2 linked regions of the Filimonas effusa genome follow. Each later gene encodes a partner of the first gene's protein in a complex. Links are inferred from orthologs where the notes say so. Each region holds a gene or a part of one and is shown on either strand. Other genes may lie near its edges.

Evidence for each region.
Region 2: the proteins of ESB13_RS19045 (region 1) and lpdA are in contact, whole or in part, in a crystal structure (PDB 1EBD), measured with the Geobacillus stearothermophilus proteins. The link is inferred for Filimonas effusa from one-to-one orthologs. Residues at the interface, in WP_033016211.1 of Geobacillus stearothermophilus: Ile130, Ala131, Met132, Pro133, Arg136, Arg140, Glu141, Asn155, Arg157; in WP_049624544.1 of Geobacillus stearothermophilus: Pro340, Ser341, Asp344, Tyr345, Arg403, Asp406, Val408, Glu431, Ala432, Gly433, Asp438.

What each region holds. Positions count from the first base shown.
Region 1 is NZ_SDHZ01000003.1:278,466-281,704, reverse strand. What follows is about bases 43-2,954. They hold ESB13_RS19045 (pyruvate dehydrogenase complex dihydrolipoamide acetyltransferase), read right to left. Parts: upstream 2,365-2,954; coding sequence 721-2,364; downstream 43-720. Other genes in these bases: ESB13_RS19040 (ABC transporter ATP-binding protein), read right to left, coding at 2,493-2,954; ESB13_RS19050 (hypothetical protein), read left to right, coding at 43-531. Outside these bases: more of ESB13_RS19050, read left to right, coding at 1-42; more of ESB13_RS19040, read right to left, coding at 2,955-3,197; lpxA (acyl-ACP--UDP-N-acetylglucosamine O-acyltransferase), read right to left, coding at 3,207-3,239.
Region 2 is NZ_SDHZ01000001.1:2,778,021-2,781,169, reverse strand. The notes cover bases 328-3,149. They hold lpdA (dihydrolipoyl dehydrogenase), read right to left. Parts: upstream 2,533-3,149; coding sequence 1,123-2,532; downstream 328-1,122. Other genes in these bases: ESB13_RS10490 (phosphoenolpyruvate carboxylase), read left to right, coding at 2,745-3,149; ESB13_RS10500 (MFS transporter), read left to right, coding at 328-711. Outside these bases: more of ESB13_RS10500, read left to right, coding at 1-327. UniProt on the Escherichia coli protein: Lipoamide dehydrogenase is a component of the glycine cleavage system as well as of the alpha-ketoacid dehydrogenase complexes.

The sequences.
Region 1 (3,239 bases):
CCCAAAAAAGTAGCTGCTCCTAAAAAGGCGGCGAAAAAAGTAGCTCCTAAAAAAGTGGCTGCCCCCAAAAAAGCAGCCAAGAAAGTAGTTAAAAAAGCTGCTCCCAAAAAAGTAGCTGCACCTAAAAAGGCAGCCAAAAAAATAGCTCCCAAAAAAGCGGCAAAAACCATCGTTAAAAAGGCTGCCCCTAAAAAAGCGGCTCCCAAGAAGGTTGCTCCTAAAAAAGCTGTGAAAAGTGTAGCTCCGAAGAAAGCTGCTCCCAAAAAAGCAATTCCAAAGAAAATAGCTCCCAAAAAGCCTGCTAAGGCAATACCTGTAACTACGCCTAATCCTGTAGTTGAGGAGCAATTACCATCGACCTTATTTGGCCAGGAGCCAGAGGTGACAGAGCCTGAAGAAGAAGTGGTACCTCCGGTAGAAACACCTGAGGCTAATGACGACTTCGATGAAGATTTTGACAAAGAAGACGATGATGATGCGTTGGTTGACGATGAAGATGACGACGACGACGATGATGAAGACGAAGATTAATTAATGCGGAATAGTTTTCTGCACTAAAGCATATAAATAAAGAGAAGCTGTATCGTAGTAATACGATGCAGCTTCTTTTTTGAGGTTATAGCTGTGGATGAGAGAGGAAAGCTGTGCTAAAGGCGTTGAGGAGTGGTATAAAAAAAGCCTCCCGTGGAAAGGAGGCTTTTTTTATATGCTTTTATAACCTTAGAGGAGCATTCTCAGTGGCTCTTCGAGGTAGTTCTTAACGGTTTGTAAGAAGGCAGCACCTGTAGCGCCGTCAACAGTGCGGTGGTCGCAGGTTAACGTTACTTTCATGATATTGCCTGGTACCACCTGTCCGTTTTTAACAACGGGAACTTTGCTGATACCGCCTACAGCGAGGATACAGGAATCCGGTGGGTTGATGATGGCAGTAAATTCGTCTACGCCAAACATGCCCAGGTTAGAGATGGTGAAGGTGCTTCCTTCCCAATCAGAAGGCTGCAGTTTTTTATCTTTTGCTTTCTGAGCGAAGTCTTTCACTTCGGAGCTGATCTGGGTTAAGGTTTTAGTATCGGCGAAGCGTACTACAGGAACCAGTAATCCTTCGTCAACTGCAACGGCTACACCGATGTTTACGTGGTGGTTGATACGGATCTTATCGCCCAGCCAGCTGCTGTTGATAGCGGGATGTTGTTTCAGTGATAAAGCTACGGCTTTCAGCACGAGGTCGTTGAAGCTTACTTTCACCTTAGCGTTTTCATTGATCTTCGTACGTGCAGCTACGGCGGCGTCCATGTCAATTACCATGGTCACATAGAATTCGGGAGCGCCGAATTTGCTTTCGCTCAAGCGTTTGGAGATCACCTTACGCATTTGCGATACGGGGATCTCGTCGAAGCTAACTTGTCCGGCAGGAGCTGCAGGGGCTGCAGATTTAGCCGCAGGCGCCTGTTGCGGAGCAGCCTGGGGTTTATAGTTTTCGATGTCGGCTTTAACGATCCTACCGTTGTCGCCGCTACCTTTTACATATTTGAGGTCGATGCCTTTTTCTTCTGCTACTTTTTTAGCGAGCGGGGAAGCGAAGATGCGTCCTTCGTTCACTACCTGGGGAGCAGCTGCACCGCCACTTTGTGCTGCGGGAGCGCTGGCAGGAGCATTGCTTTCTGCTTTAGGCTGTTCTGCTTTAGGAGCAGCTGCGGGTGCAGTGCCGCCGCTTTTAAGACCATTGAGGATGGCCTGAACGTCGGTGCCTTCTTTGCCGATAATGCAAAGCAGGTCGTTGACCTGAATTTTTTCACCTGGTTTTGCGCCCTGGTGAAGCAGGATACCGTCTTTATAGCTTTCCAGCTCCATAGTAGCCTTATCGGTTTCTATTTCGGCCAGGATATCGCCTCTTTTAACGGCGTCGCCTACATTTTTCTGCCAGGAGGCGATAACGCCTTCGGTCATGGTATCGCTAAGCCTTGGCATGAGCACAACTTCTTCTGCATTAGCGGTGCTGGCTGCGGGCTGGCTTTCTTCGGACTTGTTTTCTTTGGCTTCAGGAGTTGCTTCCGGCGCTTTGTTTTCAGCAGCAGGCTGGCTTGCGCCGCCACCGTGCTGAGATAGCAGAGAACTGATATCTTCTCCCTGGTTTCCTATTATCGCCAGCAGGTCGTTAACCTGTAATTTTCCACCGTTGTCTGCGCCTAAATGTAGTAAAGTACCTTCCTGGTAGCTCTCCAGTTCCATGGTAGCTTTGTCAGTTTCAATTTCAGCTAACAGATCTCCTTTCTTAACGGTATCGCCCACTTTTTTGTGCCATGCTGCGATAACACCTTCGGTCATGGTATCGCTCAGGCGAGGCATTAAAATCACTTCGGCCATAATATATCGGTTGCTCGTTTAAAAATTGAGCCGTGAAATTACAGCAAAATGCCTTACGAATTACGATTTAGCGCCGGGGAAATGTTTACGCGGCGTGTTAATATCAGCGTGCTGCGTTTGCTGAAGCGCTATTTATAGTCGAGGATGGAAAGATGATGCTGGCAAAAACTATATTCCTGCGGGTCGTTGCTGCTTACTACTATTGTTTTTCCGGCGGTGTATGTTGTTATGAGCTGATGGTACAAAGCATACCCGGCTGCATCGAGGTTGGTGCAGGGTTCATCTAATAATAACAATGGAGAGCCGGCAAAAATGGCCTGACCCAGTTTGAGGCGTTGTTTCATACCGCTGCTATAATATCTTATCTGCTTATGTGCGGCTTTTTCGAGTGATAGCAGGGTAATGATCTTTTCGGGTGTGATACCGTCCTGAAAGGGCTTAAAACTGCTGTGGAAGCGCAGGAATTCGAGGGCCGACATTTCCTCGATAATATCGAGATAGGGAGCGGCGTAGGTGAGGTACCGGAATACGTGATCGGCTTCAACGGGTTTTGTTTCCGCAGGCCCTGTTGCAGTGATGTTACCGGGTGTGTTTGCTGCGGCTCCGCTGATGGTTGTGTTGCTGCCGGAAATGGCCGGCATATCGTTAAACCAGCGGCATTTACCTTCACTGGGCTCCATGCTTGCGGCGAGCACTTGCAATAGAGTGCTTTTGCCGCTGCCGTTGGGGCCGGTAATGGCATACCGCTGCCCTGCTTCGAATGTGAAGTTGATATGGCGGAATATCCAATCCCTGTTGAACCGTTTGCCGGCATCAGTTAATTGAATGTTCATATACCTGTTTTAGTCTTCGTCGCCGCCGCCAGCATATCTTTT
Region 2 (3,149 bases), on another replicon or contig:
AGCGGCTTTGTAGGGGCCTGGCTGGGATGGAGAAGTATGTATTGGATAGCGGCGGGAATTATGCTCTGCCTGATCTTGCTGATGCGTTTTGCTTTTCCGGTGAACCGGCCCTCTTTTACCGGTTCTTATGGCCAGCTGATGAAATCTTTGCTGACGCTTATCAGGGAGCTGCCGTTGCTGCGGGAGGCTTCGGCTATCAACGCATTGGCTTTTGCCGTATTTGGTATGTTCTGGACCACGATGGTTTTACATATGTCTGGTCCGCCCTTCGGTTATCATAGCGATAAGCTGGGATTATTTGGCCTTGCGGCTGCGGCGGGTGCATTGGCGGCTCCCGTGGTTGGGGCTGCTGCCGATAAGCGGAATCCCAGATTCGCTATTGGCTTGGGAATAGCGCTGGTAATTACGGGTTACCTGATCTTCCATTTCTTACCGCATTCTCTTATAGCCATCATTGCCGGTATCGTTGTCATGGATCTTGGCGCTCAGGCAATCCATGTTTCCAACCAAAGCCGTGTTTATGCACTGCTTCCCGAAGCCAGGAACAGGTTAAACACCGTATTTATGACCATTAGCTTTATCGGAACATCGTTTGGCTCAGCTTTGGGATTATTTATGTGGCGTCAGGCAGGCTGGAACGGTGTAACCCTTGCCGGTATCAGCTGCATGCTCATGGCACTTCTTATTTTCCGGTTTACCCGGAAAGGATAATATGAGGATATACGATGAGTATACCATAAAGCTTCCTAAACCGCACTTGCATCGCACTTACATCGCACTTGTATCGCACTTGCCCCCCTTATCCCTGCCACCAGCTGCCTGCCAAAGCAGGTTTGCCTTCCCTGAAACTGCGTTTTTAGCAGGCTGGTCCCATCTGGTTCGAAACTGTAATCTTTTTGAGTCCGCTTTTGATACAGAGGCGTTACTGCATTTTCCATATTCATATGATGATTGTGTCAACATATTTTAGGACGGGACAAAGCCCCGAATAAAAGAGGCCGTATCATAAGCGATACGGCCTCTTTTTTGTTCGGGACCCTGGCGGAGAAGGATACCCGTTTAAGCGACTCGACGGCTATTTTTATTTATAAGCCATTCTCATCTATAGTCTGTTATCTGTTCTTAGATGTCTATTGCTTCGCCATAAGCTGCAGCAGTAGCTTCTTTAAACGCTTCACTCATCGTTGGATGCGGGTGGATGGCGTTTAAGATCTCGTGTGCAGTGGTTTCAAGCTTGCGGGCCAGGGATACTTCAGCGATCATATCGGTAACATTGGCGCCGATCATGTGTGCACCAAGCAATTCACCGTATTTAGCGTCGAAGATCACTTTTACGAAGCCTTCAGTAGCGCCGGCAGCAGTTGCTTTACCGGAAGCTACAAATGGAAATTTACCCACTTTCACTTCAAAACCAGCTTCTTTAGCTGCTTTCTCGGTATAACCAACGCTCGCGATCTCAGGAGTGCAATAAGTACAACCAGGTACGTTATTGTAATCTACCGCTTCGGGCTGGTGGTGGAATTTCTTCTCCAGGTAAGCCATGTATTCTGCTGCGTTGATACCTTCTTTGGTAGCCACGTGCGCCAGCGCCTGACCAGGAACGCAGTCACCAATAGCGAAGATGCCGGCAACATTGGTCTGATAGTATTTGTCTACAGAGATCTTACCTTTTTCGGTTTTGATGCCAAGTTCTTCGAGACCGATATTTTCGATGTTGGCAGTGATACCAACGGCGCTTAGTACAACATCAGCTTCCAGCACAACAGTGCTGCCATCTTGTTTTTTAACGGTAGCTTTTACGCCGTTTCCTGAAGTATCAACTTTCTCAACGGTTGAGTTGGTCATTACTTCGATGCCGCCTTTTTTGAATTGTTTTTCCAGTTCTTTGGAAACATCTTCGTCTTCAACAGGAACGATGCGTGGGAGGAATTCAACGATGGTAACTTTGGTGCCCATGCTGTTGTAAACATAAGCAAACTCAACGCCTATGGCGCCGCTGCCTACTACAATCATGCTTTTGGGTTTCTCGGGTAAAACCATTGCTTCGCGGTACCCGATCACTTTTTTACCGTCGATAGGCAGGTTGGGTAATTCGCGGGCGCGTGCACCTGTAGCAACTACGATATATTTTGATTCTACTATTTGTTTAGAACCGTCTGCGGCAGTAACCTCTACTTTTCCTTTTGCTTTCAGTTTGCCATAACCCATGATGACGTCGATCTTGTTCTTTTTCATCAGGAACTGAACGCCTTTGGTCATTTTTTCCGCTACACCACGGCTGCGCTTGATAACACCGCCGAAATCGGCTTCTACGCCACTGGCGTTAATGCCATAGCTGGTGCTGTGCTTCATGTATTCGTATACCTGGGCGCTTTTCAGCAGGGCCTTGGTAGGAATACATCCCCAGTTCAGGCAAATACCACCCAATAATTCCTTTTCAATGATAGCTACTTTAAATCCTAGCTGAGAAGCCCGGATAGCGGCAGGATATCCACCGGGTCCACTACCCAAAACAATTACATCGTATGCCATGGCTCGTAAATTTTATAGATAAAGATGTGCGAAAATACGCCCAACCTGCCAAAAATAAAAAAACTGTTGGTGGGCTAACAATTGTTGTTAATACAAGGTTGAAAATTGAATAATATTCATTTTTTATGTCTTTACCCATGCCAACCGTCAAATTGTGCTAACTTGGGCGGCTATAACAGTTTGCTTGCCATAAAGTTACTAATGCATAGAATATGGATAATGCTTTACAACAGTACAAGAACCTGGTAGGTATCAGGTTTCAGCTTTATAACAGTCTCTTTACGGCACTTCCATTCCATCGCATCGAGAAAACAGGTGTTCTTTTATCCCTGTTCCTGCTCCATTGCGAAGAAGGATTCCGGAAGCAGCAAAGCCCGTCGGATATTATCGCGTCCTTTTTCCAGCAATATACGCCTTACCAGAAGGAACAGGAGCAGGTAGATCTGCTTTTCCGTTTCATTCAATACACCGAAAGGCAGGTAGTGCTTTTTGATGCGCTTGAAGATTCGGCTTTCCAGTATATCCGTGATCTTCACGGCCCGGGTACCTTAAGGCACCTGGAATCGGAAGCGGAGCAAAGTCAGAAAAAAGAAGCGCTGAACGAAAAACTGAAACGT